One region of the Siccibacter colletis genome, then DNA from elsewhere that is predicted to be linked to it. Evidence: predicted binding sites of a transcription regulator. Region 1 holds the regulator's gene; each other region holds the start of a gene.
What was found. Region 1 encodes PurR, which represses purine synthesis genes. Its sites were predicted from a motif close to CANGCAAACGTTTGCNTG; they were not measured.

Region 1 (10,583 bases):
CTGCGAGCGCGGGTAGGAGGGGGTAAGGTTGAGAATGATGCCGATTTCGCCCTCGGCGCCACACTCGCGCCAGGCTTTTACTGCCCGGGCATGGGCCAGAATGGTGTGGTACGCCACGGTCGCCGCACGCCTGAAGTCCACCACGTTGGGGTAGTGGAAGTCATACAGATAGCCGCCTTCCACCGGTACTACCGGTTCGTTGAAGGTGAACCAGGTTTTCACCCGATCGCCAAACAGCCCAAAGCAGGTGCGGGCGTAATGCTCATACGCCTCTACGACTTCGCGACTCTCCCAGCCGCCTTTCTCCTGCATCGTCATCGGCATATCGAAGTGGAACAGGTTAATGAATGGCGTGATCCCCTGGGCCAGCAGTTCGTCGATCACCTGGTTATAGAATTCCACCGCCTGCGGGTTAACCTCGCCGCTGCCGTCGGGGATCAGCCGCGCCCAGGAGATCGAGGTGCGAAAGCTGTTGTGGTTAAGCTGCTTCAGCAGCGCGATATCCGCTTTCCAGTTCTGATAAAAGGTGGAGGTCTGCGCCGGGCCGACGCCGTGGTGAAAACGCTCGGGCTGGGCATCGAACCAGTGGTCCCACACCGTCGGGGTTTTACCATACGCAAGGCTCTCGCCTTCGGTCTGCGGCGCGGAGCTGGCGCTGCCCCACCAGAAATTTTTCGGAAATACGTAGTCCATTGCATCCTCTCAGCGGTGACGGAGATTAATTTACGGTGACAGTGTCACTTTGCGCGTGATTATTTTCTTCCTGTTTGAGCAGGGTGCGCTCGTAAGCTTTCAGGAACGGGTAATACATCAGGGCGGCCATCACCATACAAACCAGGCACATGATCACCGGGCTGATGGCCCAGTTGGCGGCCCAGGAGGCACCGATCGGCGCTGGCGTGGTCCACGGGGTGAGCGATACCACCTGCGCGACCCAGCCCATTTTGGTGGCGGTCCAGGCGAGGGTGGCGTTCACCATCGGGATCAGAATGAAGGGCAGGAACAGCACCGGGTTCATGATCACCGGCGCACCGAACAGGATCGGCTCGTTGATGTTAAAGAAGCTTGGCACTACGCCCATTTTGCCGATGGTGCGCAGGTGGATCGCGCGGCTGCGCAGCAGCAGCAGGGCCAGCGGCAGGGTCGAGCCGACGCCGCCGATCAGCAGATAGTGGTCCCAGAAACCCTGCAAGTAGACGTGAGGCAGTGCGCTCCCGGCGGCCAGCGCCGCCTGGTTGGCAGACAGGTTAGCCATCCAGAACGGGTTCATGATGCCGGTGACGATAAGCGCACCGTGAATGCCTGCGAACCACAGGATCTGGCAGATAAGGACCGAAATCAGCACCGCGGGCAGCGAGTCGGACGCCGCGACCAGCGGCGACAGCAGATGCATAATCGCTTCGGGAATAATCATCCCGGTGGTGGATTCGATCAGCAGATTCAGCGGGTGCAGGGTGGCAATAATCACCACTACCGGAATAAGGATCTCAAACGAGCGCGCCACCCCGGTCGGCACCTCTTTCGGCAGGCGAATAGTGATGTTGCGACGCTTCAGGAAGGCATACATCTCACTGGCGTAAATAGCCGCGATCAGCGCGGTAAAGATGCCCTGGCCGGAGAAGTACTGGGTGGAGATCTGGCCGTCTTTGTAAGGCGCGGCAACCAGCAGGAATGCCATAAACGCCAGCAGGCCGGTCATGGTCGGGTCGAGCTTGTAGTGTTTACCGAGGCTGGCACCGATCCCAACCGAGATAAAGAAGGTCATTACCCCCATGCTGAGGTTAAACGGCAGCATCAGCTGTTCACGATACTTCAGCGACAGATCGAGCCAGCCGCGGCAGAAGGCGTTCTGGGTATCGGGCGAGAAGGGCGGAAAGATAAAGACAAGTAAAAACGAACCGATGATCATAAACGGCAGGGCGGCGAGAAAACCATCCCTGATAGCCACCACGTGGCGCTGAGAACCCATGGCACCGGCCAGCGGGGTGATCTTATTTTCAATTACATGGACCATGCTCTGGTACAGGCTCATGACGGTTTTTCCTTGTAGGGGTCGTAGGCACGTCATGATTGTGAAACAAGATGGAAACCGGTTTCCAATTTATAATGAGTTAATTGTTAAGCAGATCACTCCCTGAGGAACGAAGAGCGGGAAACCGTGAGAGAGTTCACAAAAACCCCGGCAACGCCGGGGAAGGTTAGCGGGGAACGCGCAGGCCGTGCTCTACGCCGCGGCTGAAGACCACCTGCCACAGCTGGATATCACGGGCGCGGAAGGCACCGGCACAGGCGTTGAGGTAATAGGTAAACATGCGGCGGAAGCGCTCGGAGTAGTTATCCGCAATCTCCGGCCAGGCGGCCTGAAAACGCGCATACCACGCCATCAGCGTTTTGTCGTAGTCCGGCCCAAAGTTGTGCCAGTCTTCCATCACAAAGTGCTTTTCCGCCGCGTTGGCGATATGGCGCACCGAAGGCAGACAGCCGTTGGGGAAGATGTACTTATTGATCCACGGGTCTACGCTGTTGCTGGTGGTGCGGGAACCGATGGTATGCAGCAGGAACAGACCGTCCGGCTTCAGGTTCCGGTCTACCACCTCAAAGTAGGTGGCGTAGTTTTTTGGCCCGACGTGCTCGAACATGCCTACCGAAACGATGCGGTCAAACTGCTCATCGAGGTCGCGGTAGTCCTGCAGGCGGATGTTGACGTCCAGACCCTGACAGCGTTCCTGCGCCATCTTCTGCTGCTCGGCGGAGATGGTCACCCCGTGCACGCTGACACCGTAGTGCCGCGCGGCATACTCCGCCAGCCCGCCCCAGCCGCAGCCGATGTCTAGCAGCGTCATGCCCGGCTCCAGCGCCAGCTTGTCGCAGATGAGCTTCAGTTTCGCCTGTTGTGCATCGACCAGGTTGTCGGCAGTTTTCCAGTAGCCGCAGGAGTACTGCATCGCCGGGTCGAGCATGCGGCTGAAGAGATCGTTCCCCAGATCGTAGTGCTCTTTGCCTACCATCCACGCGCGCTTGCGGCTCTGGAGGTTAAAAACCCTGGCGCCGAGGATGCGCAGCGTATCTTTGAAATGGTGCGGTAGCTGCTTTTCCAGCCCGGCGCGCAGCACGCGGGTAAAAAAGAGATCGAGGCGGTCGCAGTCCCACCAGCCATCCATATAGCTTTCACCGAGGCCGAGTGAGCCTTCCTGCAGCACGCGTTTGAAAAACTGGGGATTGTTTACCCTGATGTCGCCGGGCCGGCTGCCGTTGATTTCAATGCCGGCGCGGCCCAACAGTTCACTGACGATGCGGAACCATTCACTGTCCCGGACGCTGACTTCTTCTATACATGATGAACTCATAGCTTCTCCATCACCCACGTGTGATCAGAACCTTCAAAAAGCGTAGACGCATTTTAAGGATTGAGAGAATTATCACGGTTTACACCGTGAGCCTGATTTCTGACGATGAACAGAGGAAGGGATGAAAACCCTTGCCAGAAGTGCCTTCCATGGTGGGAGGGGAGCATCCTGATCCCCGTTTCTGCCTGTTTATTATGGTGTTACGGCTGGCAGCAACGAAAATCAGTATAGGCCCCGCCTGGGGTGGGTTCAAGTGAAAAAGGTAGCAGGCTAATCAGGCGATAACGAAATTATCGCCTGGGAAATTACCTGTCGGACGACGAGGCGGCGGTGCGTGCAGGATTGATGCTCGCCTGCATCGCCCAGCCCAGCACCACCAGTACAATCGTAGCCAGCATGACGCTGGTGGTGGCCAGCAGCGGCCAGGCGATCAGCGCTGACACTACCAGGCTTGCGAAGAAGCACAGGCCCAGCTGCAAAGTATTCTGCAGCGCGGCAGCGCGTCCGGTGGCCTGCGGGAAGGGCAGCAGAGCGGCGGCAACCACGATGGGGTAGATAGCGCCGTTCGCCATCGCCATCAGGCAGAACGGGATCAGCAGCAGCGTCAGCGACGAGCCAGCCAGCACGCCAACGGCGAAGGTTGCCACCACGCTCAGGGCAAACGTCGCCAGCAGCCACGGCAGCATGCGCGCCCCGGACCACTTCTGCAGCGCGCTGCGGCAGCCGTACCCGCCTATCAGAAACGCGATAGTCTGCGGAACGTAGCTCAGGCCGATGATGCCCGGACCATAACCCATTTCGCTGAGGATAAACGGTGAGCCGGTCAGCCAGGCGAAGAAGCTCGCTGAGCAGGCGGCATAGATCAGCACGTTACCGGTATAGACGCGGGAGCGCAGCAGGGAGAGAAAGCGCAGCGGAGCGGCCTTTTCGCTGGTTGGATGGCGCGGCAGCGGTTTCAGGCGCAGGGCCGGGATCATCAGCGCGAGGGTGATGCCAAACAGCACCACGAAGATCGCCTGCCAGACGCTGTGGTTGAGGATAAAGCTCCCCAGCAGCGGGGCGAGTGCCGGCGACAGGCCGACCAGCGGCATGATGGTGGCAAAGATGCGCCGCGCGTTGGTCGGGTAATAATCGGTGACCAGCGCCTGCCAGATCACCGCCGCTGAGCAGACTCCGACCGCCTGAATGAAGCGCAGCACCAGCAGGCCGGTGGCGCTTTCGACCCAGACCATGCCGAGGCTGGCGAGGGCGAAAACCGCCAGACCCACCAGCAGCACCGGGCGACGGCCATAGCTGTCAGAGAGCGGTCCCCACAGCAGCTGCGCCAGAGCGAAACCGGCGAGGAACAGGCTCAGGCTGGCGCTGACGGCGGCAGGCGCAACCCCGAGATCCTGCTGAATGGCGGCAAACGCCGGCAGGTACATATCGGTTGCCAGAAAGCCGAGCACGCTCAGCCCGGCAAGCCAGATCAGAAATCCTTTTGATGGACGCATGAACTTTCTCTTTTATCAATCAGTGCAGGTAGACGGGGCGTGAGTGTAAGAAGTGCGTTCCGGCTTGTGAACCGTTAATATTTGTAGATTGCGTTCAAAAATTTTGCAGGCAAAAACATGTGGTCTGAATATTCGCTGGAAGTGGTGGATGCGGTGGCGCGCAACGGCAGCTTTAGCGCGGCAGCCAAAGAGCTGCATCGCGTGCCTTCTGCCGTCAGTTATACCGTGCGTCAGCTGGAGGAGTGGCTGGCGGTGCCGCTGTTTGCGCGCCGCCATCGTGATGTGGAGCTGACCCCCGCCGGGGCGTGGTTTTTGAAGGAGGGGCGCTCTGTTATCAAAAAAATGATGGTCACCCGCCAGCAGTGTCAGCAGATCGCCAACGGCTGGCGCGGCCAGCTGTCGATTGCGGTGGACAATATTGTCCGCCCGGAGCGCACCCGGCAGCTGGTGCTCGACTTCTATCGCCACTTCCCGGACGTGGAGCTGCTGGTCTCTCAGGAGGTGTTCAACGGCGTCTGGGATGCGCTGGCCGACGAGCGCGTCGAGCTGGCGATTGGCGCGACCCAGGCGATTCCGGTCGGCGGGCGCTACGCCTTTCGCGATATGGGGATGCTGAGCTGGCAGTGCGTGGTGGCTGCCAGTCATCCGCTTGCGCAACAGCAGGAGCCAGTGAGCGACGATCGGTTGCGCAACTGGCCATCGCTGGTGCTGGAAGATACCTCGCGCTCGCTGCCGAAGCGTATTACCTGGCTGCTCGATAACCAGCGCCGGCTGGTGGCACCGGACTGGGCCTCGGCGGAGGTGTGTCTCAGCGCCGGATTGTGCATTGGCATGGTGCCGTCGCATTTTGCCAGGCCCTGGCTGGACCGCGGCGAGTGGAAAGCGCTGACGCTGGAGAACCCGTTTCCGGATGCGGCCTGCTGCCTGACGTGGCGGCAGAATGATGCCTCACCGGCGCTGCAGTGGCTGCTGGATTATTTAGGGGACAGTGAAACGCTGAACCGGGAGTGGCTGCGGGAGCCTGAGTGACAGGCTCCCCGCAGGATTAGCGGCGGTAGTCGCGGAACGGACCGTCAGCGACGGAACGGCGTTCGATCAGGCGCGGATGCACCTCGATGGTCTGGGCCTCTTCGCGCTTGCTGGTGATCCTGTCCAGCAGCATGTTGAAGGCCGTCTCGCCCAGCGAATCCTTCGGCTGGTGGATAGTGGTCAGCGCCGGGCTGAAGAAACGCGCGTTGCGCACGTTGTCATAGCCAATCACAGAAATATCCTGCGGTACGCGCAGACCCATCTCATCCGCGGCACAGATGGCGCCCATCGCCATGATGTCGCCGCCGCAGAATACCGCGGTAGGGCGGTGCGCCTGAGAGAGGATCTGCTGCATTGCGCGGTACCCGGATTCCGGCTCGAAGTCGCCCTGCACGATCCAGGCCTCCGGCACCGCAATCTGCGCCTCTTTCATTGACTGCATAAAGCCTGCCAGGCGGCCTGCGCCGGTGTTGCGCTCCAGCGGGCCGGGAATGACGCCGATGTCACGGTGTCCGCGCTCAATCAGATAGCGCCCGGCCATGTAACCGCCCTTGAAGGCGTTATCGATAACCGAATCAGTAAAGTCGGCGCGCGCTTCGCCCCAGTCCATGACGACCATCGGAATGTGGCGATACTCTTCCAGCATGCCGATCAGCGAATCCGGATACTCTGAGCACATTACCAGCAGACCGTCGACGCGCTTCTGCGCCATCATCGACAGGTAAGCGCGCTGCTTCTCCTGGTTGTTGTAGGCGTTGCCGAGCAGCAGGGTGTAGCCTTTGGCGAAGCAGTTTTTTTCCACCGCTTCGATGATTTCGGCGAAATACGCGGCTTCGCTGCTGGTCGCCAGCAGGCCAATCGATTTCGTATGGTTCACTTTCAGGCTGCGGGCGACCGCGCTGGGTGAATAGTGCAGCTCTTTAATCGCTGCCCACACCGCGTTGCGCGTCTCTTCCGCAACAAAACGCGTCTTGTTAATGACGTGTGAAACAGTTGTAGTAGAAACGTTTGCTTTTTTCGCGACGTCTTTAATTGTTGCCATGAAATATCACTCCAGACCACCCTCTAAACTCCTGAAATTTATCAAGGTAAACGTTTGCCTGTGTTAAGCCTCGGTTGCAACCATGTTGTGTTGCAAATGACCGGGAGAGTTACACCAAACGTCAGGAGGGAGTAGTGGCCGGTAAACAAAATAATTTAGCGACGAATTTTGGCCGATCCGCAGCAAAAGTGGAAGCGTTAATACGCATATCAAACTAAATCGCAGGGGATTTTTCGCACGAACTATGCAAAAATGATCAAGACCTGCTTTTTACAGGGATATTCTGGAGCCAAAAAATGAACAAAGATCTGAAATTTTCACTGCTGACGACCGTTATCACGCTGGGTTTGATCGTTTTCGGCGCGCTGACCGCCATTCTGCACTAAAAAATCGCCCCTGAAACGGGAGGGAAGCCGCTTCTCTCCCGTTTGCGCAACAACAGTGTGACCCTCCTCCCGTTTTACCCTCCGATAATTAACAATTCAGCAATAGTCTTTAGCATGTTTTGTCACTTCTGTTTTTGTTTACAAACTGTCATTCTTTCGCTCCCTGAATGATCACCGCTCCGGCGGTAACGGCCAGACCGGATTACACGGCGTCTGGCCCGGAGTAAAAATGCTATGAAAATCAACTTTCCGCTGCTTGCCCTGGCTATCGGCGCTTTTGGGATTGGTACCACAGAATTCTCACCGATGGGGCTGCTGCCGGTTATCGCCGACGGGGTTAACGTCTCCATTCCCGCCGCCGGGATGCTGATTAGCGCCTATGCGGTTGGGGTGATGATTGGCGCACCGCTGATGACGCTGCTGCTGTCGCATCGCGCACGCCGCAATGCCCTGATCTTCCTGATGGCTATCTTCACTCTCGGCAATGTGCTGTCTGCCATCGCCCCGGACTACACGACGCTGATGCTGTCGCGCATTCTCACCAGCCTCAACCACGGCGCGTTCTTCGGGCTGGGTTCCGTGGTGGCGGCAAGCGTGGTGCCGAAGCACAAACAGGCCAGCGCGGTAGCAACCATGTTTATGGGGCTGACCATCGCCAATATCGGTGGCGTTCCGGCCGCGACCTGGCTGGGTGCCACCATCGGCTGGCGCATGTCGTTCCTCGCCACCGCCGGGCTGGGCGTTATCGCCATGCTGAGCCTCTGGCTGTCGCTGCCGAAGGGCAGTGCCGGCGAGCGGCCTGACGTGCGTAAAGAGCTGTCGGTACTGCTGCGTCCGCAGGTGCTGAGTGCGCTGCTGACCACGGTACTGGGTGCCGGCGCCATGTTCACGCTCTACACCTATATTGCCCCGGTGCTGCATGACGTTACCGCCGCCACTCCGGCATTTATTACCGGCATGCTGGTGCTGATTGGCGTGGGCTTCTCCATCGGTAACTTCCTCGGCGGCAAGCTGGCTGACCGTTCGGTCAACGGCACGCTGAAAGGGTTTCTGTTGTTGCTGATCGTGATTATGGCCGCTATTCCGTGGCTGGCACGCACCGAGCCTGGCGCAGCCATCAGCATGGTGGTGTGGGGCGCGGCTACTTTTGCGGTGGTGCCGCCGCTGCAGATGCGTGTGATGCGCGTCGCCAGCGAAGCACCGGGGCTGTCATCCTCGGTGAATATCGGGGCGTTCAACCTCGGTAATGCGCTGGGCGCGGCAGCGGGCGGGGCGGTGATCTCCGCAGGCCTGAGCTACAGCGTGGTGCCTGTGATGGGTGCCGCGATCGCCGCAGCGGGTCTGCTGCTGGTGCTGATCGCCTCGCGTAAACCCCAGGCGCAGGCGTGCGCGGCTGAATAACGCGTTGCGCATCACGCGCAGGCAATAAAAAAGGAGAAGGGATAACCTTCTCCTTTTTTTATATCCGCTCGCTTCAGCGAATGGTTTTCGGAGTCATCACCCGGCGCGCGCCCACGTAGTGGCGCTTCCAGTAGTCTTCGCTCAGACTGGTGATCTGAATGCCCTGGCCGCTGCTCGGGGACTGAATAAATTTGCCGTTGCCCATGTAAACGCCGACGTGATCGGCGGTGCCGCGACCCTGGGTGCGGAAGAACACCAGATCGCCGGTTTCAAGCGCGCCACGATCCACTGCGGCGGCATCGCGCAGGTGGTACATTTCGTTGGCGGTGCGCGGAATGCGGAACTTCACCAGATCTTTATAGGCATACCACACCAGGCCGCTGCAGTCGAAACCGGTACGCGGCGAGGTGCCGCCCCAGCGATAAGGTTTGCCAATCTGCTGGATCAGCTTCGACATCGCGGTTTTCTGCGCTTTCTGCACCCGCAGCTTGTGCGCATCGGCGATGGTGAGCCCTTTAGTCCTGCGTGATTTCAGACAGGCGCTGGCGTTACGGCTTTTGCGGCAGGCGGCGGAAGTGGTGCTGGCGACACGAGAAACGGTGCGGGTGGTGCGAGAAGCTGTTTTTGGCGAGGTGCTACGTTTCTTGAGTGCGGTGGGGCTTTTTTTACTTTTTTCGATGCGCTTTTTCGCCGGGGTGGATTTCTTTTTCGCTTTCGCGTTGGTCGCGGTACTGGTTTTTTGTACCTTCGCCGGACGCGCGTGCTCGGACGCCACCGCCAGCGGCGTTGCGACAAAGGAAAATGTTGTCAGTAATACAGCACAGAGCGTGACTGAGATGGTCTTAATACGCGCCACTGGCTAGTCCCTCTTTAGATGCAGGCAACAATGCGAGCACTATACTAGTGCAAAACCAGACGATTCTAATCGAAAAAAAGCGGGAAAGTTAATAGCCATTTCGTCTGATACGCGGTGTGTCGCACAATATGTTGCCTGCGCAGGCGCAACGAGATTTCGTGGGGCATCGGCAAGAAAAATGTTATTCTTCAGGTATGTTTAACGACGGCGTATCCGTTCCGTGAATCGCGGCCTGCAAAATGCTGTTTTCCGGGGCGACGGGTAGCCGCTACAATAACAGGCTATTGCCGTATCAAGCTTGAGGAAGTGAGACAATGAGCGACACCATCGAAAAAATTCAGCGCCAGATTACTGAGAACCCGATCCTGCTGTACATGAAAGGTTCCCCGAAACTGCCGAGCTGCGGCTTCTCTGCCCAGGCCGTACAGGCGCTTTCCGCCTGCGGCGAGCGCTTCGCCTACGTGGACATTCTGCAGAACCCGGACATCCGCGCCGAGCTGCCGAAATACGCGAACTGGCCGACCTTCCCGCAGCTGTGGGTTGACGGCGAGCTGGTTGGCGGCTGCGATATCATCATCGAAATGTATCAGCGTGGCGAACTGCAGCCGCTGATCAAAGAGACCGCGGCGAAGTACCAGTCCGCAGAGCCAGACGCAGAATAAGCGTCAGGTAAAAAAAAGGCGACCCGCGGGTCGCCTTTTTTTATGCTTCCGGTTCCGCCAGCGGCGCCAGCGGCCAGCCGCCGAGACGCTTCCAGCGGTTGACGATTTCGCAGAACAGCAGGGCAGTCTGCTCGGTATCGTACAGCGCCGAATGCGCCTGAGCGCTGTCGAACGGAATGCCCGCCGCGATACAGGCTTTCGCCAGCACCGTCTGACCCAGCGCCAGACCGCTCAGGGCGGCGGTGTCGAAGGTGACGAACGGATGGAACGGGTTACGTTTCAGCGAGGCGCGCTCGGCGGCGGCCATCATAAAGCTGTGATCGAACGTGGCATTGTGCGCCACCATGATCGCCCGGTTACAGCCGCT
Region 2 (10,583 bases), 1.5 Mb from region 1:
ACTACCGTATTCACAGCGGCATCGTCGGTAATCGCTGGGTAAAAGATCAGCACGCGTATATCGTTCGCGTTGGGGAAAGCACCTATAAAATTTCCTGGACCGAACCGACCGGGACCGACGTCAGCCTGATTGCTAACCTCGGCGACAAACTGTTCCACGGCACCATCTTCTTCCCGCGCTGGGTGATCAACAATCCTGAAAAAACCGTCTGCTTCCAGAACGAGCATATTCCGCTGATGGAGTCATATCGCGATGCGGGCCCGGCCTATCCGACCGAAGTGATTGATGAGTTCGCCACCATTACCTTTGTGCGCGACTGCGGGGCGAATAACGACAGCGTTATCGACTGCGCCGCCAGCGAGCTGCCGGAAAACTTCCCGGAAAACCTGAAATAAACCCGGTTATCGGGTAATAAAAAAGCCTGCATGTGCAGGCTTTTTTTTGCTATCCGGGCAGGCGACTTTTAGGTCGGCCAGGCCCCAGTAGCACGGCAATTTTGCTGCCGCCGTGGGTGGTTTCCATCCAGATTTTGCACACGCTGGTGAGCGGCACCGAGAGCAGCATTCCCACCGGACCAAGCAGCCAGCCCCAGAACAGCAGCGAGAGGAACACCACCAGCGTGGACATGCCGAGGCGATGGCCCATCATGCGCGGCTCCACCATATTGCCGAGCACCATGTGCACCACCAGGAACAGCGCGCCGACCATCACACACTCGTAGAAGCCGTTGAACAGCAGCGCCTGAATCATCGGCGGAATGGCGGAAAGCACTGAACCGATGTTGGGAATGTAGTTGAGCAGGAAGCCCAGCACGCCCCACATCAGCGCAAACTGCACGTCGAGCAGCATCAGCCCCAGCCAGATAATCAACCCGGTCCAGACGCTGATCAGCGTTTTCAGCGCCAGATAGTGGCTCACGCCCTTCAGCGCCCGGTGCAGACCGGCGATGTGGATCTGCGGATTAGCCAGCGCAAAGCGCAGTTTGTAGGGCAGGTGGCGCACTTCAAACAGCATGAACACCACCGTCATGACCAGCAGACCTATGCTGGCCATCGCGCCGGACAGCCCGGTCATCAGGGTGGTGGCGAAGGCCATCATCTTGTCGGAGTCCATGCGCTGCAACATGCGTTCCGGCGAGACGTGCAGATTCAGGAACGGAAGATACTCCTGCAAATTATAAAGTTTGCGCGTCAGCTCTTTGTTGTACTTCGGCAGCATGGCGACAAACTCGTTGAGCGAGGCGGCCAGCACGCCAAACAGCGCGGTGAGGCCGACCAGCATCACCAGCACCACGATGGTGATTGCCATCGGGCGGTTGACGCCGCGGCGGATAAACCAGGTCACCAGTGGGTTAAGAACAATGGCAAAGAACGCGGCCAGCAGCAGCGGCACCAGAATATCCGCCGCCGCGTGGAGTCCCGCGAGGATAATGACCAGCGCGGCCAGCTTCTGCAGCATGTGCAGGCCAGGCTTGTCGTTCTGCGGTGTAGTCATGTGTAGTCCCTTTTTATTGTAAGCCTGTTTAGTGTAGTGCGTTCGCGGCCAGACGCGGAGGGCGGCTGTCTGAAACTGTGCGGCTTCCGCTTTGATCGGAAAACGTTATACTGAACCCTCGTTTTAAAATCGTGGTGAATGTTATGTCCGGCCATGCCGAAGAGCCTGCGCTTAGCGGGTTGCGCCTCAACCTGCGTATTGTCTCCGTTGTTATCTTTAACTTCGCCAGCTACCTGACCATCGGTCTTCCTCTTGCGGTACTTCCCGGTTACGTCCACGACGTGATGGGGTTCAGCGCCTTCTGGGCGGGGCTGGTGATCAGCCTGCAATATCTCGCCACGCTGCTGACGCGCCCGCACGCCGGGCGTTATGCCGACCTGTTTGGCCCGAAAAAAATCGTGGTGTTTGGCCTGTGCGGCTGCTTGCTGAGCGGCGTGTGCTATCTGCTGGCCGGCCTCTCCACCGGCTGGCCGCTGCTGAGCCTGGCGCTGCTGTGTCTCGGGCGTGTGATCCTCGGGGCCGGACAGAGCTTCGCTGGAACCGGTGCGACGCTGTGGGGCGTGGGCGTGGTGGGCTCGCTGCATATTGGTCGCGTCATCTCGTGGAACGGGATTGCTACCTATGGCGCAATGGCGCTCGGCGCGCCGCTGGGCGTGCTCTGCTATCACGCCATCGGCCTCTCGGGCCTGGCGGGGATCATCATGGCAGTGGCGCTGCTGGCGATCCTCTTTGCCCTGCCGCGCGCAGCGGTAAAAGCCAGCAAAGGCAAGCCGCTGCCGTTCCGGGCGGTGCTTGGACGCGTCTGGCTTTACGGCATGGCGCTGGCGCTGGGGTCCGCAGGTTTTGGCGTCATCGCCACCTTCATTACGCTGTTTTACGATGCGAAAGGGTGGGACGGTGCGGCCTTTGCGCTGACGCTGTTCAGCTGCGCCTTCGTCGGGGCGCGACTCATTTTCCCGAACGCCATTAATCGCCTCGGCGGGTTGAACGTCTCAATGATCTGCTTTGCGGTGGAGACACTGGGCCTGCTGTTGGTGGGCTTTGCGGTCGATCCCTGGATGGCGAAAGCCGGAACCTTCCTCACCGGGGCGGGCTTCTCGCTGATCTTCCCGGCGCTCGGGGTGGTGGCGGTGAAAGCGGTGCCGCAGCAGAACCAGGGCAGCGCGCTGGCCACCTACACGGTGTTTATGGATCTGTCGCTGGGTATTACCGGGCCGCTGGCGGGGCTGGTGATGGCGTATGCCGGGATTCCGGTGATCTATCTGGCGGCGGCGGGGCTGTGTATTGCCGGGCTTCTGCTGGGATGGCGGATGAAAAAAAGGCCCGAGGCGCAACCGCCTCAGGCCCCGTCAACGCCGGCGTGATTACTTGATCACAACGGTGTTGATGATGTTTTCCGCCGCGCTCTGCGCTTCCTGCTGGTTGTCAGCCGGGAGCGTGATCTGCAGGGTCAGCAGCTTGTTGTCCACTTTACCCAGCAGTACCGATGAGTACGCCGTCTGCCCTTTGGCAGAGATGATGCTGTCGAGCTGCTGCAGGGTCTGACCCTTCAGCTCAATGGATTTATTGGTGACGACCTGCAGCTGCGGGTCACGCGTACGCTGCTGTTCTTCCAGGCGCTTCGCCAGCACGTCCAGCCCTTCGGTGGTGTTATCCCCGAGAATGACGATCACCGCTTTCTGACCGGTGGCGTCGGAGTAGATGTGCATATTGTTGGCCTGAGTACCCAGTTTACCGCTCTGGTCAGTCATGTCTGCCGGGAGGGAGAAGCTCAGCTTGCCGTCCATCAGCTCAACCGGCTGGCCGGAAGGGGTGCTTTCTGCCGCCGTTGCACCCTGTGCAGGGGCATTGCTGTCATTGTTATCACAGGCCGCCAGTCCCATCACCAGCAGGCCAATACCGACATATTTAACCAGATTGCGCATTGCGTTATTCCTTTACCTAAGACTGCCGGAACGGCACTGTTCCTCATGGTATCACAACTTCTGCGGCGTGCTCTCAACCGGCCTGTAACGTCGCCATTTCAGACTTATCTGCCAGCTTGCGCATCAGCATATTCAGCATCACGCCATACATCGGCAGGAAGAACAGCATGCTGATCAGCACCTTGAAGCTGTAATCCACCAGCGCGATCTCCTGCCAGTGCGTCGCCATAAACGGGTCGGTACTGCGCCAGAAGGCAATAAAGAAGAAGGCCAGGGTGTCGATGGCGTTGCCGACAAACAGCGACGCGGTGGGCGCAATCCACCAGCGGCGATTCTGGCGCAGGCGGTTAAACACGTGCACGTCGAGGATCTGTCCCAGCGCATAAGCCATAAAGCTTGCTGAGGCGATGCGCGCGACGAAAAGGTTGAAGTGCGCCAGTGCGTCAAACCCCTGCCAGCTTCCCATGTAGAACAGGGACGAAATGACGTAGGAGACCAGCAGCGCGGGCAGCATCACGGCAAAAATAATGCGTCGTGCCAGCGGAGCGCCGAAGAAGCGCACCGTCAAATCGGTGGCGAGGAAAATAAACGGGAAACTGAACGCGCCCCAGGTAGTGTGGAAACCAAAGATGGAGACCGGCAGTTGAACCAGATAGTTACTGGAGATGATCACCAGCAAGTGAAACAGCGACAGCCAGACGAGCGCGGTGCGGCGCTGGCGAAGCGATAAGGGCAGCATAATGTAACCTTTTTGAACGATGGGGTGAGGGAACCCAGTGAAACCATGATTGCGCAATGGGAGAATCCACCGCGCAAGCGTCGAAAACCGCAGCATGATACTGCTTTACGTTGCTATTGCAATGGTTAATTAACGCGCAACCGTTAACGTGCTTGCGTCACGCCCTGGCGGGGGTAAACTAGCGCGGTTTCTGACTGAGCTGAGAGAAAAATGACCGACCAGTTTTCACACCCCGACCACACCCTGGATGCCCAAGGGCTGCGCTGCCCGGAGCCGGTGATGATGGTGCGCAAAACGGTGCGCATGATGCAGACGGGCGAAACGCTGCTGATTATCGCCGACGATCCGGCAACCACTCGCGATATTCCGGGTTTTTGTACCTTTATGGAACACGATTTACTCGCCCAGCAAACCGACGCGCTTCCCTACCGTTATCTGTTGCGTAAACGCCAGTGACGGCGCTCAGGATGGGCTGGCCACGCCGCTCATCCTGAACCTCCTTTGCATTCCCTTTAAACCCCTGTTTCAGAATTTATCGCTTTTGTGAGGCGCTTCACCACGCCTTTTTTACGGCCAGGCTATTTTTTATACGGAAAATCAAAACAACGTTTTACATCTTACCGTACCGCTATACCTGCTGGAGCCGACACATGAAATTCAAATTACTGCCAACGCTGGCGGGCCTGTGCCTGTCTGGTGCCACCCTCCTGATCCCCGCTGCGGTTAATGCGCAGGTAATAAAAGCGGCGGACGTCCATCCGCAGGGCTACCCGAACGTGGTAGCGGTGCAAAACATGGGCGAAAAATTAAAACAGCAAACCAACGGCGATCTGGAGATTAAAGTCTTTCCGGGTGGCGTGCTGGGGGATGAAAAGCAGATGATCGAGCAGGCGCAGATGGGGGCGATAGATATTATTCGTGTCTCTATGGCACCGGTCGCTGCCATCCTGCCGGATATCGAAGTCTTTACGCTGCCCTATGTGTTTCGCGATGAAGACCATATGCATAAGGTCATCGACGGCGACATCGGTAAATCCATCGGCGAGAAGCTGACCAATAACCCGAAATCACGCCTGGTGTTCCTCGGCTGGATGGATTCCGGCACCCGCAACCTGATCACCCGCGATCCGATCGTCAAACCGGAAGATCTGCAGGGCAAGAAGATCCGCGTGCAGGGTAGCCCGGTGGCCCTCGCCACGCTGAAAGCGATGGGGGCGAACTCTATTGCTATGGGCGTCAGCGAGGTGTTCAGCGGCATGCAGACCGGGGTCATCGACGGTGCGGAAAACAACCCGCCGACCTTCGTAGCGCATAACTACCTGCCGGTTGCCAAAAACTACACCCTCAGCGGCCACTTTATCACCCCGGAAATGCTGCTCTATTCCAAAGTGAAGTGGGACAAACTGAGCGCTGACCAGCAGCAGAAAATCCTGACGCTGGCCCGTGAAGCCCAGGCCGAACAGCGCACGCTGTGGAACGCTTACAACACTGACGCGCTGGCCAAAATGAAAGCCGGCGGCGTGCAGTTCCACGAGATCGATAAAGCGTACTTTATCAAAGCCACCGAACCCGTCCGTAAACAGTTTGGCGACAAGCATCAGGATCTGATGAACGCCATCGCTGCCGTCCAGTAACGCAACGCTCCGCGCCGGGCTTTCCCGGCGCACGCTCCCTGGAGGATGTATGTCCCATTGGTATCTGAGATGGATGGATAAGCTGTACCTGCTCGCCATGACCATTGCTGGCCTGGCGCTGCTGGTGATGACGGTGGTGATCCCCATCGGTATTTTCTCGCGCTACGTGCTGAACCGCGGTGAGTCATGGCCGGAGCCCATCGCCATCATTTGCATGGTGACCTTCACCTTTATTGGCGCGGCGGTAAGTTATCGCGCCGGGTCGCATATCGCGGTAAACATGCTCACCGACCGCCTGCCTGCCGCAATGCAGCAGCTGTGCGCCCGCATCGTTGACCTGCTGATGCTGCTTATTTCCGCGCTGATGTTCTGGTACAGCTATCACCTGTGCCTGGAGCTGTGGGAGCAGCCGGTAGCGGAGTTCCCGTTACTAACCTCGGGGGAGAGCTATCTGCCGCTGCCGGTGGGTTCGGCGCTGCTGATCCTGTTCGTGGTGGAACGCCTGCTGTTCGGTTCGCAAGAGAGCCGTCCGGTGGTGATGATTGGTAATCACAGTTAAGGGGTGAAAGATGGACGCGTTTATTTTGCTTTTCACCCTCGCCATTCTGCTGGCGCTGGGGATGCCGGTGGCGTTTGCCGTCGGGTTAAGTGCGGTGGTAGGGGCGCTGTGGATAGAGTTGCCGCTTGAAGCGCTGATGATTCAGATCACCAGCGGGGTGAATAAATTTACTCTGCTGGCGATCCCGTTCTTTATTCTCGCCGGGGCGATCATGGCTGAAGGGGGCATTGCCCGTCGGCTGGTGAACTTCGCCTATGTGTTTGTTGGCTTTATCCGCGGCGGGCTGTCGCTGGTGAATATCGTGGCCTCCACTTTCTTTGGTGCTATTTCCGGCTCGTCGGTGGCGGATACCGCGTCCATCGGCACAGTGATGATCCCGGAGATGGAAAAGAAGGGCTATCCGCGGGAATATGCGGCGGCGGTGACCGCCAGCGGCTCGGTGCAGGCAATTCTCATCCCTCCCAGTCATAACTCGGTCATTTACTCCTTAGCGGCGGGCGGCACTGTTTCCATTGCCTCGCTGTTTATCGCCGGGGTGCTGCCGGGGCTGCTGATGGGGCTGTGCCTGATGGTAATGTGTCTGGCATTTGCGCATCGTCGCGGTTATCCGAAAGGCGAGCGCATTCCGTTTAAGCAGGCGGCTAAAATTCTTCTCGACGCGCTGTGGGGGCTGATGACGGTGGTGATTATCCTCGGCGGCATTCTCTCCGGGATATTTACCGCCACCGAGTCTGCGGCAGTGGCCTGCCTGTGGGCATTCTTCGTCACCATGTTTATCTACCGTGACTACAAATGGAGCGAGCTGCCGAAGCTGATGTGCCGCACGGTGAAAACCGTCACCATCGTGATGATCCTGATAGGCTTTGCCGCCGCGTTTGGCGCGGTAATGACCTACATGCAGCTCCCGACGCGCATCACCGAGTTCTTTACCGCGCTGTCGGATAACAAATACGTGATCCTGATGTACCTCAACATCATGCTACTGCTGATTGGCACGCTGATGGACATGGCACCGATTATCCTGATCCTGACGCCGGTGCTGCTGCCGGTAACCAATGCTCTCGGCATCGACCCGGTACATTTCGGGATGATCATGATGGTGAACCTCGGGATTGGGCTGATAACCCCGCCGGTGGGATCTGTGCTGTTTGTTGCCAGCGCGGTGAGCAAGCAGAAGATCGAAGTGGTGGTGCGCTCAATGCTGCCGTTCTACGCGGTATTATTTATGGTGTTGATGTTGGTGACCTATGTGCCCGCGATCTCGCTCTGGCTGCCGCGGATGCTGGGGATGATGTAGCGTAACGGCGGGTGGGGACGCCTCGATCTTGTCAGGTGGGGAAACGGAGTGCACCCACCTTTAACGTGCATCCACCGGGTTTGGCGTGAGGACTATGGTAGAACGGCAAAGGTTCCGTTCACCGTGGCACCGCGCTCACATGGGAACGCGGCTGCTCGTGAACGGACGAAGGAGGCTCGCCGCCGCCCCCTTCGCCATCCCGGCTCCCGGCTAAAAAACCGGCCCGTTGGGCTACCCTTGCCTCCGGCGTTTCGCTTCCGGTCGGGCGCGATACCCCATCCCGGGGCTCGCGCCCTCTGGCGGTTCCCGACCGCCAGCCCGGACTCAACGCCTGCGGCGCGGCGGTTTTGATGCCGGACCGATCCATCGCTCTGGCACTGGATGATTTGTTTTTTGTGGTGGGTGCGCAGGCTTACCCCGGCGCAGCAGCCGTAACGCGTTGGCGGTGACCAGCACCGTGGCACCGGTATCCGCCAGCACGGCCAGCCACAGCCCGGTCATGCCCGCCAGGGTGGTGACCAGGAAGATCCCCTTCAGCCCCAGCGCGATGGCAATATTCTGGCGAATGTTCGCATGCGTCGCGCGGGCTAAGCTCATCATCTCTGCCAGCCCGGTGAGGCGGTTGTGCGTCAGGGCAGCGTCGGCCGTTTCCAGCGCGACATCAGTCCCGCAGCCCATCGCCACGCCGATACTCGCCGCTTTCATCGCGGGCGCATCGTTGATACCGTCGCCCACCATCGCCAGCGGGGCGTCATGGTTCAGCGCATTCACCGCCGCCACCTTATCCGCTGGCAGCAGCCCGGCGCGGTAGTCCAGCGCCAGCTCCCCGGCTATCGCCTGGGCCGCGCGCGGATTGTCCCCGGTCAGCATCACGCATTTCACGTCCAGACGCTGCAGCGCCGCGATCGCCTGACGGGCATCCTCACGCAGCGTATCGCGCAGGGCCAGCGTCCCCATCAGCTGTTCATCCCGTATCACCGCGACCACCGTTTGCCCGCTGGCTTCGGCCTCCGCAATGCGCGTCTGCCACGCCGGGCTTAACGCCTGCGTAAGCTTATCCGGCGCGCTGAGCAGCACCCTACGCCCTGCCACCGTTGCCTCAATTCCGCTGCCCGCCAGCGTGCGCTGGTCGGTTGCCTGGCTCAGCGGCAGGTCGCGGGCCAGCGCTTCCCGCAGTATCGCCTGTGCCAGCGGGTGCGTGGCACCTTGCTCCACCGAGGCAGCCAGCGCCAGCAGCGCATTTTCATCCCCGTCCGCCGCGTGGATAACGGTTACCTGTGGCTTGCCCTGGGTCAGGGTGCCGGTTTTATCGAAGGCCACCTGGCGTACCCGACTGAGCTGCTCCAGCGCAGCACCGCCTTTGATAAGCGCGCCGCGGCGTGCGGCGGCGGCAAGGCCGGAGGTGATGGCGGCGGGCGTGGAGATCACCAGCGCGCACGGGCAGCCAATCAGCAGCAGCGTCAGCCCCTTGTAAATCCACTCCAGCCACGGCAGGCCGAACAGCAGCGGCGGCAGGATGGCGACCAACAGCGCCACGCCCATAATCAGCGGGGTGTAGACACGGCTGAAGCGATCGATAAAGCGCTCAATCGGGGCGCGACGCGCGTCGGCCTCTTCAATCAGCTGCAGAATACGGTCGATAGTGCTGTGGCCTGGCTCGGACACCACGTCAAGCTCAACCAGTCGATCAACGCTGGTGGCACCGGCCGCTACGCTTTCGCCCCGCGTACGCTCCACCGGCACGGATTCCCCGGTAAGGGCGCTCTCATCAAAACTGGCGAACGCGCTGCGCAGCCGGCCATCGGCAGGCAGGCGTCCTCCGGCGGCGACTTCAATGACGTCTCCGGGCCGCAACGCCGCCAGCGCCACCGTCTCCCGCTTGCCCTCCCGCAGGCGGGTCGCGGTTTCCGGTTTCAGCGCTACCAGCGCGCTGACCCCACGCCTGGCGCGGGTTGCCGCCCAGCTCTCCAGCCGCTCGCCGATCATAAACAGCAGCAGCACCATCGCCGCCTCGGCGGTCGCGCCGATAAACAGCGCACCGATGGCGGCGACGCTCATCAGCGTTTCGATAGCAAACGGGTTGCCGCTGCGCATCAGACGCAGCGCCTGGCGGGCAATCGGCCACAGGCCGACCAGCGTGGTGACAATAAATGCAACCTGCCCGGCCTGGGTTGCGCCACTCTGCGTCAGCAGCCAACTGATTGCCATCATTGCCGCCAGCGCCAGCAACGGAAGCTGTTCGCGCCACGCTGTGCGCGGTTGCGCCGGTGCAGCATCGATATCGCGCAGGGTAAAACCAATGCGGGTCACCGCGTCGCTGACCGCCTGTCGCACATCGCGCTGCGCATCTACGGTCAGCTTTTCACTGGCAAAGGCGACCTGGGCACTGACAATGCCCGTCACCTGACGCAGCGCGTTCTCTACTTTGCGCGCGCAGGCAGGGCAGTCCATGCCGTCGATATACCAGCTGTAGCGGGTGGTTCCTGCTTCGGGTTTCGGCTGTGGCTCGGGGGCAGGGGCGCCGTTAAGCGGGCGCATTTTCAACGTGGCAAACCGGGGGACCGCTGGGCCATTTTCCGGGCGAATCGTCATGGCAGGCTCCGAAATGATAATTTTCTCATTTCGGAGCATACACTCTGGAGTGAGGTCCAGAGTCAAGAGAAGGACGGGCGGTTTTTTCACTCGCCCGGTGGATCAGATGTAGAGCGAACGCACGATCATAAAGTGGCCGGCGAAATAGCAGGCGGCAGCGATGGCGTTATCGGCCGTGAAGCGGCGGCGATAATGGCTGCCCAGCCAGACAATATTCCCCAGCAGCAGCAGGATTGCGCCAACAAACGCCGACAGCGCCGAGGCGGTAGGGCGGAAGAACCACAGCTCGCCCGCCAGCCAGACCATCACCAGCGTCATCCCGACAAAGGTACACACCGCCCAG
Region 3 (10,583 bases), 820 kb from region 1:
TGCTCTTCTTCTACAAGAAGTTCGGCATGATCGCGACCACCGCGCTTATCGCGAACCTGGTGCTGATTGTCGGCATCATGTCGCTGCTGCCGGGGGCCACGCTCACCATGCCGGGTATTGCGGGTATCGTGTTAACCCTTGCGGTTGCGGTGGATGCGAACGTACTGATCAACGAACGTATTAAGGAAGAACTTAAGAACGGGCGTTCAGTACAGCAGGCGATTGATGAAGGGTATAAAGGCGCGTTCAGCTCGATCTTCGATGCGAACATCACCACCCTGATTAAAGTCATCATCCTGTACGCCGTTGGTACCGGTGCGATTAAAGGGTTTGCAATCACCACCGGTATTGGCGTCGCGACGTCAATGTTCACAGCAATCGTCGGTACCCGTGCCATCGTAAACCTGCTGTACGGCGGCAAACGCGTCAAAAAGCTGTCTATCTGAGGAGTGCGTTGTGGCACAGGAATATACTGTTGAACAATTGAACCACGGCCGTAAAGTCTATGACTTTATGCGCTGGGACTACTGGGCCTTTGGCATCTCCGGTCTGCTGTTGATCGCGGCGGTTGTCATCATCGGCGTACGCGGCTTCAACTGGGGCCTCGACTTTACCGGTGGTACGGTCATTGAAATTTCGCTGGAGAAACCAGCGGATATGGATCTGATGCGTCAGTCGCTGGAGAAAGCGGGCTTTGAAGAGCCGCTGTTGCAAAACTTCGGTAGCAGCCGCGACATCATGGTGCGCATGCCGCCTGCTGAGGGCGCCACCGGCGGTCAGGAGCTGGGCAGCAAAGTGGTTAGCGTCATCAATGAAGCGACCAACCAGAATGCTGCGGTGAAGCGTATTGAGTTTGTCGGCCCGAGCGTGGGTGCCGATCTGGCTACTAACGGTGCGATGGCACTGCTGGTGGCACTGATCTCCATTCTGGTTTACGTTGGCTTCCGCTTTGAGTGGCGCCTGGCGGCCGGGGTGGTTATCGCTCTGGCGCACGACGTGGTGATCACGATGGGCGTGTTGTCGCTGTTCCAGATTGAGATTGACCTGACCATCATCGCCTCCCTGATGTCGGTCATCGGTTACTCCCTGAACGACAGCATCGTGGTATCCGACCGTATTCGTGAAAACTTCCGTAAGATCCGTCGCGGAACGCCTTACGAAATCTTTAACGTGTCGCTGACCCAGACGCTGCAGAGGACGTTGATCACATCCGGTACCACCCTCGTGGTGATCCTGATGCTCTACCTCTTCGGCGGCGCGATGCTGCAGGGCTTCTCCCTGACCATGCTGATCGGGGTTTCCATCGGTACGGCGTCGTCTATCTACGTGGCTTCCGCGCTGGCGCTGAAGCTGGGTATGAAGCGTGAGCATCTGCTGCAGCAGAAGGTTGAGAAGGAAGGGGCGGATCAGCCGTCAATTCTGCCTTAATCGCTGTTGAGCCAGTAAAAACCGTAGCCCTCCGGCTGCGGTTTTTTTTCGCCTGGCTTTTGCCTTTGCGGCACTATTCAGTATTCAAAGGTGGGTGCGCACCCTGGGTGCTGCGGCACTATTCAGGCAATAAAAAAGCCGGTCAGCTGACCGGCTTTTCTCTGTATGGCAACGCTATCAGAAGTTGTAACCCACAACCAGGTACCAACCGAAGCCGTTAGATTTGATTTTTTCATTCTGGAAGAACGGCTGATCGCCATCATTCCACTGACCGCCGTTATGGAAATAACGCGCCACGGCAGAGTAGTGCCAGTGGTCGTAGTTCAGCGACAGGATGTGGCTGGACGCGATGGAGTTGCTGGTGCGGTATGCATCGTCACCCAGATCGGAGCCCCAGTCGAAGTTGGTGAAGCCGATATAGCTCAGGTTGCCGCCCCACAGCTGGGTCAGCGGCACAAAGTATTTCACCTTGAAGCGATAGCCGTCCCACTCGTTCTCGTTGGACGCGCCGTAGTTCTGCCACTGGTATTTGGCGTATACGTTCATCGACAGGCTCATCGGCAGACCGGTTTCGATATCAGTACCCAGACCCATATACCAGGTGCTCTGGCGGTTAGCCTGGTTGCGACCCATGTCGTAGATGTAGTTGTTGGCGAAATACCACTCTTTGAACGGACCAAACGCCAGGCTGGTGCCGGTCAGCTTGTCGATAGAGAAGCGCGGTTCGATCTCCATAAACAGCGGGGAGCCGTGATCCCAGATGCCGCGTGAGGTGGAGTCGCCACCGAAGAATTTCGGTGCATCAATGTAGCCGTAGAAATCGAACCAGTCCTTTTTGGCAAAGGCTTCATATTCCAGATAGGTATCGTTGCGCAGCTGAGGTCCAAAACGGGTGTCGGCACTGGCCACTACGTTGACGCTCTGGTGCCACCAGTCAGAAACGTAGTCGTTGTTTTTAGTATCCGCTGCGCTGGCAGAGAACGATCCGGAGAGAGCCAGCGCTGCGCCGGCGGCTAAGACGATTTTTTTCATATTTATGCCACTGATTAGAAATCCCAAAAGGGAATAAGGAACCTGAGTGCAACCACAACCGCTACAGTTGTTTGACGCGCGACTATTATAGAAATCCTTGCTCACAAAAATATGTGTTGTTTCACATTCTTCTTACGCACGTAATCGATTGCGTTCACGTTTGCGTACATTGAACGGCACGGATTGTACGGAGATTGACGCGTAACGCAAGTCTCAGTCGAGATCGTCCGCTTATGACGCGTTCGGAAAGGGATGTGTCGAAGGGTCAGAAAAGATGAAAAAGCGTGTCCAGACGGGCGGCGCGGGAACGCCGCCCGGTATTATTACTGCGCCAGCGGCTGGATGTCGTGAATACGCACGAAGCCCAGCTGATCGGGCGTGATATTTGGCATAGAGAGTGGCAACAGGACGTCGCTCGGTGCCAGGGTGCTGGCCGGGGCGCTGACCAGGGTGTTCTGCACGTTCACTTCCTGGAAATTTTCCGTGGTGCCCTGGATCTGGCCCCACTCCACCGTGGCGGTGAACGCCGGTAACGGCTCGTTAGACTCACCGCTGATCTTCAGATTAGCCCGGGTACCGTTGCCGTCGGCTGCGATATCCTGCAGCGACATGCGCAGCATGCCGATCTGGCTGTTGAGGCGCGCCGGAGTTTTCGCGCCGGGCAGCAGGTAAACGCCAGACGTAGAGCGCTTGTTCAGGGCGTTCTGCTGCGTCAGCTTCACGGTCTGCTCGGTAAGTTTCGTCATCTCGTGATTGAGGGTTTTCACCTCGTTATGCATCTGGCGGACTTCGCTTTGCTGTGCGCAGGCGGTGAGCGACAGCAGGCTGCCGACCATCAAGAGTTTCACGTAACGTTTTGCCATTATCGGTTTCCTTCATTTATCAGGCTATTAACAGAGTAGACCGCGGTTAAACGAGGTGGATAGATCCTTTGTCTCAAAACGCTTCGTCTTTGTCGTCCCGCCACTTCGGGTTACACTAGACATCAGTTTATCTCTTCTTCAGGACGCGCTATGCATTGCCCATTCTGTTTCGCTGTAGACACGAAAGTGATTGATTCCCGTCTGGTTGGTGAAGGTTCGTCGGTCAGACGCCGTCGCCAGTGCCTGGTCTGCAACGAGCGCTTTACCACATTTGAAGTGGCGGAGCTGGTAATGCCGCGCGTTGTGAAAAGCAACGATGTACGCGAGCCGTTTAATGAAGACAAGCTGCGCAGTGGGATGCTGAAAGCGCTGGAGAAACGCCCCGTGAGTGCCGACGATGTCGAAATGGCGCTCAACCACATCAAATCCCACCTGCGCGCCACCGGCGAGCGGGAGATCCCCAGCAAAATGATCGGCAACCTGGTGATGGAGCAGCTTAAAAAGCTCGATAAGGTCGCCTATATCCGTTTCGCTTCCGTTTATCGCAGCTTCGAAGATATTCGTGAGTTTGGCGAGGAGATCGCGAGGTTGCAGGACTGATGACGATGCACGACGAAGTCTATATGGCGCGGGCGCTGCGCCTGGCCAGGCAGGGCATATTCACCACCCATCCTAATCCGCGCGTTGGCTGCGTCATTGTGCGCGACGGCGAGATAGTCGGGGAGGGCTTCCACTATCGCGCCGGTGAACCCCATGCCGAAGTACATGCCCTGCGCATGGCGGGCGAAAAAGCCCGTGGTGCCACGGCTTACGTCACGCTGGAACCCTGCAGCCATCATGGCCGCACCCCGCCGTGCTGCGAGGCGCTGATTGACGCAGGGGTCGCGCGCGTGGTTGCCGCGATGCAGGACCCAAATCCGCAGGTCGCCGGGCGCGGGCTTTACCGTCTGCAGCAGGCGGGCATTGAGGTCAGCCACGGCGTGATGATGAATGACGCCGAAGCGCTGAACCGCGGCTTCCTGAAGCGCATGCGCACCGGTTTTCCGTGGATCCGGTTGAAAATGGGGGCTTCGCTCGACGGGCGCACCGCGATGGCGAGCGGCGAGAGCCAGTGGATCACTTCTCCGGCGTCGCGTTGTGATGTTCAGCGTCTGCGCGCGCAAAGTCACGCTATCCTTACCAGCAGTGCCACCGTACTGGCAGACGATCCGGCGCTTACCGTGCGCTGGAACGAGCTGGGGGAAGAGACGCAGCAGCGTTATCCCGAGCGCGAACTGCGCCAGCCGCTGCGCATCGTTATTGACAGCAAGCATCGCGTTACGCCGGCTCACCGCATCGTTAACCAGCCGGGTGAAACCTGGCTTGCACGCCCCCACGCTGACCAGCAGGTCTGGCCAGAAGGGGTAGAGCAGTTTGTTGTGCCCGAGCATAACGGCCAGCTGGATCTGGTGCTGATGATGATGCAGCTCGGCAAACGCCAGATAAACAGCCTGTGGGTTGAGGCGGGTGCAACGCTTGCGGGCGCGCTGCTGCAGGCCGGGCTGGTGGATGAGCTTATTGTCTACGTCGCGCCGAAACTGCTGGGCGACGACGCCCGCGGCCTGTTCCGCCTGCCGGGCCTTGAGCGCCTGGCGGACGCGCCGGCATTGAAATTCAGCGAGATACGCCAGGTTGGTCCTGACGTCTGTCTCCATTTGACGCACGCCTGATACCAGGCTGTAAAACGTAAGCAGCGTCATTAAGTTTGTGGTAAAATCCGCCCCCCTGTATGTGGGGGCCAGAACCCCATTAAGGAAAAGTATGAACATTATTGAAGCCAACGTTGCCGCTCCGGACGCTCGCGTCGCCATCACCATCGCGCGTTTTAACAACTTCATCAACGACAGCCTGCTGGAAGGTGCTATCGATGCGCTCAAGCGTATCGGCCAGGTTAAAGATGAAAATATCACCGTGGTGTGGGTGCCAGGCGCTTACGAGCTGCCGCTGGCTGCGGAAGCGCTGGCGAAAACCGACAAGTACGACGCGGTCATCGCGCTCGGCACGGTGATCCGTGGCGGTACTGCGCACTTTGAATATGTCGCCGGTGGGGCCAGCAATGGTCTGGCAGGCGTTGCCCAGACAACCGGTATTCCGGTTGCGTTTGGCGTCCTGACCACCGAAAGCATCGAACAAGCCATCGAACGCGCTGGCACCAAAGCCGGTAACAAAGGTGCAGAAGCTGCACTGACCGCGCTTGAAATGATCAATGTATTGAAAGCCATCAAGGCCTGATTTTTGTAAGGGGAAATCCGTGAAACCTGCTGCTCGTCGCCGTGCCCGCGAGTGTGCCGTCCAGGCACTCTACTCCTGGCAGTTATCCAAAAACGACATCGCTGATGTTGAATATCAGTTCCTGGCGGAACAGGACGTCAGCGATGTTGACGTTAACTACTTCCGTGAACTGCTGACCGGAGTGGCGACTAACAGCGCATATCTCGACGGCCTGATGGCGCCGTACCTGTCGCGCCAGCTGGAAGAGCTGGGTCAGGTCGAGAGAGCGGTGCTGCGCATTTCGCTGTTCGAACTCGCCCGCCGTGACGATGTGCCGTACAAAGTGGCCATCAACGAAGGCATTGAGCTGGCGAAAACGTTCGGCGCAGAAGACAGCCATAAGTTCGTCAACGGCGTGCTCGATAAAGCCGCTCCGCAGATCCGCCCCCACAAAAAATAATCTCCAGGCCGGTTACGCCGGCCTTCTTCTTTACTCCTGCTGAGGCATTACGCGTATGGCATGCGGTGAGTTTTCTCTGATAGGCCGTTACTTTGACCGTGTCAGAACCTCGCGGCGCGATGTGGAAACCGGAATCGGTGATGACTGTGCATTACTGACCGTGCCGGACAAGCAGGTGCTCGCCATCAGCACCGATACCCTGGTGAGCGGCACCCATTTCTTACCGGATATCTCTCCCCGCGATCTTGGCTACAAAGCACTCGCAGTTAACGTCAGCGATCTGGCGGCGATGGGCGCCGATCCGGCGTGGCTGACGCTGGCATTAACGCTGCCCGAGGTGGATGAAGCCTGGCTGGAAGCGTTCAGCGACAGCCTGTTTGAGCAACTTAACTATTACGATATGCAGTTAATTGGCGGCGACACCACCCGTGGTCCGCTGTCGATGACGCTGGGTATTCACGGCTTCGTTCCGGCCGGACGGGCGCTGAAGCGCTCTGGCGCGAAGCCGGGCGACTGGATTTACGTCACCGGTACGCCCGGGGACAGTGCCGCCGGGCTGGCGATCCTGCAGCAGCGGTTGACAGTGGCCGACAGCAAGCAGTCGGCGTACCTGGTGCAGCGTCATCTGCGCCCGACGCCGCGCGTATTGCAGGGCCAGGCGCTGCGCGATCTCGCCAGCAGCGCCATCGATCTTTCCGACGGTCTGATCTCCGATCTCGGCCATATCCTCAAGGCCAGCGGTTGCGGGGCGCGTATCGATCTGGATGCGCTGCCGTATTCCGGGGCGTTCAGCGCTAACGTCGAACCGGAGCAGGCGCTGCGCTGGGCGCTCAGCGGCGGGGAAGACTATGAACTTTGCTTCACCGTGCCAGAGATCAACCGCGGCGCGCTGGACGTGGCGCTGGGCTATCTCGGCGTGCCCTTCACCTGCATCGGTCAGGTGATGGTGGCATCGGAAGGGCTGCGTTACACCCGTAATGGGGAACAGGTGACACTTGACTGGAAAGGCTATGACCACTTCAACGCCCCGGCGTAACAAAGACGTGGCGAAAGGCCGCCTGAGTTTACGTAATCCCTGGCATCTGCTGGCGACTGGCTTCGGCAGCGGGTTAAGCCCCTGGGTGCCAGGCACTATGGGGTCGCTTGCCGCTATCCCGTTCTGGTATCTGCTGACCCTGCTGCCGTGGCAGCTCTATTCCCTGGCGATTATGCTCGGCATTAGCATCGGGGTTTACCTCTGTCATCAGACCGCCCGCGATATGGGCGTGCACGATCACGGCAGTATCGTCTGGGACGAGTTTATCGGTATGTGGATCACCCTGATGGCGGTGCCGACCAGCGACTGGCAGTGGGTCGCCGCCGGGTTCGTGATTTTCCGTATTCTTGATATGTGGAAACCCTGGCCGATTCGCTGGTTCGACCGCAACGTGCATGGCGGGATGGGGATCATGGTGGACGATATTGTCGCGGGGGTGATCTCGGCGGGGATACTCTACTTCATCGGGCATCACTGGCCGATTGGTCTTATCTGAACGTAGCGCATCCACTATCGGATACGCAGCGGCGGCGGGTGCGCATGCTTACCCGCCCTACAGCACTAAACAAAAACGCCTCACATCGTGAGGCGTTTTTTTTGGCGCTTACGCCAGCCAGGCGCGGATTTTCGCTTCCATTCCGGCGGCATCGAGGCCGATTGCGGTTCGGGCTTCATCCTGCGTACCCTGCGGAATGAAGAAGTCCGGCAGGCCGAGGTTGAGCACCGGCACCGGGCGACGATGCGCCATCAGCACTTCGTTCACGCCGCTGCCGGCACCGCCCTGAATGGCGTTCTCTTCCACGGTGACCAGCACCTCGTGACGCGCGGCCATCTCCAGGATCAGCGCTTCATCCAGCGGTTTTACAAAGCGCATATCAACCAGCGTGGCGTTCATCGACTCCGCCACCTGCTGCGCTTCCGGCATCAGCGTACCGAAGTTGAGGATCGCGATCTTTTCGCCTTCGCGCTTCACCACGCCCTTACCCAGCGGCAGCTTCTGCATCGGCGACAGCGGTACGCCCAGCGCGTTACCGCGCGGATAGCGTACTGCGCTCGGGCCGTCGTTGTAGTGATAGCCGGTGTAGAGCATCAGGCGGCACTCGTCTTCGTTGCTCGGCGTCATCACCACCATGTTAGGGATGCAGCGCAGGAAGGAGAGATCGAATGCGCCCTGATGCGTCTGGCCGTCAGCACCGACGATCCCGGCGCGGTCAATGGCGAACAGCACCGGCAGGTTCTGGATCGCCACATCGTGGATCACCTGATCGTAGGCGCGCTGCAGGAACGTCGAGTAAATGGCGACCACCGGCTTATAGCCGCCAATGGCCAGACCCGCTGCAAAGGTCACCGCGTGCTGCTCGGCGATGGCGACATCAAAATACTGCGCCGGATATTTGCGTGAAAACTCTACCATGCCGGAGCCTTCGCGCATGGCCGGAGTCACCGCCATCAGCTTATCGTCAACGGCGGCGGTTTCGCACAGCCAGTCGCCGAAGATTTTTGAGTAGCTCGGCTGACCGCCGCTGCTTTTCGGCAGCTCACCGCTCAGCGGGTCAAATTTCGGCACCGCGTGGAAGGTGATAGGATCTTTTTCTGCCGGGGCGTAGCCGCGCCCTTTTTTGGTCATGATGTGCAGGAACTGCGGGCCTTTCAGGCCGCGCATATTTTTAAGCGTGTGCACCAGACCCAGCACGTCGTGACCGTCAACCGGGCCGATATAGTTAAAGCCCAGCTCTTCAAACAGCGTGCCCGGCACCACCATGCCTTTAATGTGCTCTTCGGTACGCTTCAGCAGCTCTTTGATCGGCGGTACCCCGGAGAAGACCTTTTTGCCGCCTTCGCGCAGGGTGGAGTAGAGCTTGCCGGAGAGCAGCTGGGCGAGGTGATTGTTCAACGCGCCGACGTTTTCAGAGATCGACATTTCGTTGTCGTTGAGCACCACCAGCATGTCGGGTTTTATATCCCCGGCGTGGTTCATAGCTTCAAACGCCATGCCCGCCGTGATGGCGCCGTCGCCGATCACGCACACGGTGCGGCGATCTTTCCCTTCTTTCTCCGCCGCCACCGCAATACCGATGCCGGCGCTGATGGAGGTTGATGAGTGGCCCACGCTCAGCACGTCATATTCGCTTTCACCGCGCCACGGGAACGGGTGCAGGCCATCTTTCTGACGAATGGTGCCGATGCGATCCCGGCGTCCGGTCAGAATTTTATGCGGATAGGCCTGGTGACCAACGTCCCAGATCAGCTGATCGAACGGGGTGTTATAGACGTAGTGCAGCGCTACGGTCAGCTCGACCGTACCCAGCCCGGAGGCGAAGTGACCGCTGGAACGGCTTACGCTATCCAGCAGGTAGCGACGCAGTTCGTCGCACAGCTTTGGCAGGCTCTCTTTCGGCAGCACGCGGAGCTCCTGTGCGGAGTCAACCAGTGCCAGGGTCGGGTATTTGGTTATATCAAAACTCATCAAGAGACTCATCGTGGTGTTGTACCCGCGCCGCCCGGTAGCGCAGGCGCAACCGGGGAGCGCAAATACAAACGTTATTTATCTCGCTGGATAATGTAATTCGCTAATGCTTCCAGAACCGTAGTATCTAACGACTGTGCAGCCAGCGTTTCTAGCGCCCTCAGGGCGTCTTCGTAGAGATCGCGAGCCTTAAGCTGGGCTTGCTCAAGACCCAGCAACGCCGGATAGGTGCTTTTGCCCAGCTCCTGGTCAGCACCCTGGCGTTTACCAAGGGTGGCAGTATCGCCCACCACATCCAGAATGTCATCCTGAACCTGGAACGCCAGGCCGATGCTCTCAGCATAGCGATCCAGCGCCGGCAGGGCTTCGCGACCGCGAATACCGGCGCTTAACGCGCCCAGTCGCACCGCCGCACGGATCAGCGCCCCGGTTTTATGACGGTGAATGCGCTCCAGCGCATCAAGCGCGACCTGCTGGCCTTCGGCACTGAGATCCAGCGCCTGACCGCCGCACATCCCCGCTACGCCGCTGGCCTGTGCCAGTTCGGAAACCATCGCCAGACGATCCTGCATGGCGACGCCTTCCATCGGTGCATCACTGAGTATAGAGAACGCCAGCGTTTGCAGCGCGTCACCCGCAAGAATTGCGCTCGCTTCGCCAAATTTAATGTGGCAGGTCGGCTGACCGCGGCGCAGATCGTCATCGTCCATCGCCGGCAGGTCGTCGTGGATCAGTGAATAGGCGTGAATACACTCAATGGCAGCCGCAGGCGCATCGAGCGTCTCCTGCTTCACGCCAAACATTTCGCCAGTGGCGTACACCAGGAAAGGGCGCAGGCGTTTACCGCCCAATAGTGCGCCATAGCGCATGGCCTCAACCAGCGGAGTGTTCTGAAACGGCAACGGGGCGATAAACCCCTGCAGCGCATCGTTGGCCCGCTCCACGCGGGCCTGCAACAGTTGGGATAAATCCATTTATTCAGCATCCGGCGTGAAGGGCGTTAGCGGGGCGTCTTCATTTTCAGACAGCAGGATCTGCACGCGCTGC

Region 2: the regulator PurR is predicted to act here: its motif matches at 4,292-4,309, upstream of tusA (sulfurtransferase TusA).
Region 3: the regulator PurR is predicted to act here: its motif matches at 2,598-2,615, upstream of KFZ77_RS04455 (nucleoside-specific channel-forming protein Tsx).

The regions. Positions count from the first base shown of each region.
Region 1 is NZ_CP074352.1:1,736,794-1,747,376, forward strand. Features, by position in the region: gene KFZ77_RS08315 (glycoside hydrolase family 1 protein) at 1-693, opposite strand, end outside; gene KFZ77_RS08320 (PTS sugar transporter subunit IIC) at 719-2,032, opposite strand; gene cfa (cyclopropane fatty acyl phospholipid synthase) at 2,199-3,347, opposite strand; gene punC (purine nucleoside transporter PunC) at 3,653-4,840, opposite strand; gene punR (DNA-binding transcriptional activator PunR) at 4,958-5,869, shown strand; gene purR (HTH-type transcriptional repressor PurR) at 5,886-6,911, opposite strand; gene cydH (cytochrome bd-I oxidase subunit CydH) at 7,208-7,297, shown strand; gene KFZ77_RS08350 (MFS transporter) at 7,532-8,698, shown strand; gene KFZ77_RS08355 (C40 family peptidase) at 8,772-9,554, opposite strand; gene KFZ77_RS08360 (Grx4 family monothiol glutaredoxin) at 9,869-10,216, shown strand; gene rnt (ribonuclease T) at 10,257-10,583, opposite strand, start outside.
Region 2 is NZ_CP074352.1:221,299-231,881, forward strand. Features, by position in the region: gene KFZ77_RS01055 (phenolic acid decarboxylase) at 1-395, shown strand, start outside; gene KFZ77_RS01060 (AI-2E family transporter) at 445-1,494, opposite strand; gene KFZ77_RS01065 (MFS transporter) at 1,638-2,858, shown strand; gene KFZ77_RS01070 (DcrB family lipoprotein) at 2,859-3,419, opposite strand; gene KFZ77_RS01075 (7-cyano-7-deazaguanine/7-aminomethyl-7-deazaguanine transporter) at 3,493-4,158, opposite strand; gene tusA (sulfurtransferase TusA) at 4,369-4,614, shown strand; gene KFZ77_RS01085 (TRAP transporter substrate-binding protein) at 4,809-5,792, shown strand; gene KFZ77_RS01090 (TRAP transporter small permease) at 5,842-6,351, shown strand; gene KFZ77_RS01095 (TRAP transporter large permease) at 6,362-7,648, shown strand; partial or broken gene zntA (Zn(II)/Cd(II)/Pb(II) translocating P-type ATPase ZntA) at 8,066-10,240, opposite strand; gene KFZ77_RS01105 (lysoplasmalogenase) at 10,343-10,583, opposite strand, start outside.
Region 3 is NZ_CP074352.1:915,467-926,049, forward strand. Features, by position in the region: gene secD (protein translocase subunit SecD) at 1-446, shown strand, start outside; gene secF (protein translocase subunit SecF) at 457-1,428, shown strand; gene KFZ77_RS04455 (nucleoside-specific channel-forming protein Tsx) at 1,606-2,460, opposite strand; gene KFZ77_RS04460 (SadB/YajI family lipoprotein) at 2,784-3,323, opposite strand; gene nrdR (transcriptional regulator NrdR) at 3,474-3,923, shown strand; gene ribD (bifunctional diaminohydroxyphosphoribosylaminopyrimidine deaminase/5-amino-6-(5-phosphoribosylamino)uracil reductase RibD) at 3,929-5,032, shown strand; gene ribH (6,7-dimethyl-8-ribityllumazine synthase) at 5,124-5,594, shown strand; gene nusB (transcription antitermination factor NusB) at 5,614-6,033, shown strand; gene thiL (thiamine-phosphate kinase) at 6,089-7,069, shown strand; gene pgpA (phosphatidylglycerophosphatase A) at 7,044-7,565, shown strand; gene dxs (1-deoxy-D-xylulose-5-phosphate synthase) at 7,674-9,536, opposite strand; gene ispA ((2E,6E)-farnesyl diphosphate synthase) at 9,611-10,510, opposite strand; gene xseB (exodeoxyribonuclease VII small subunit) at 10,511-10,583, opposite strand, start outside.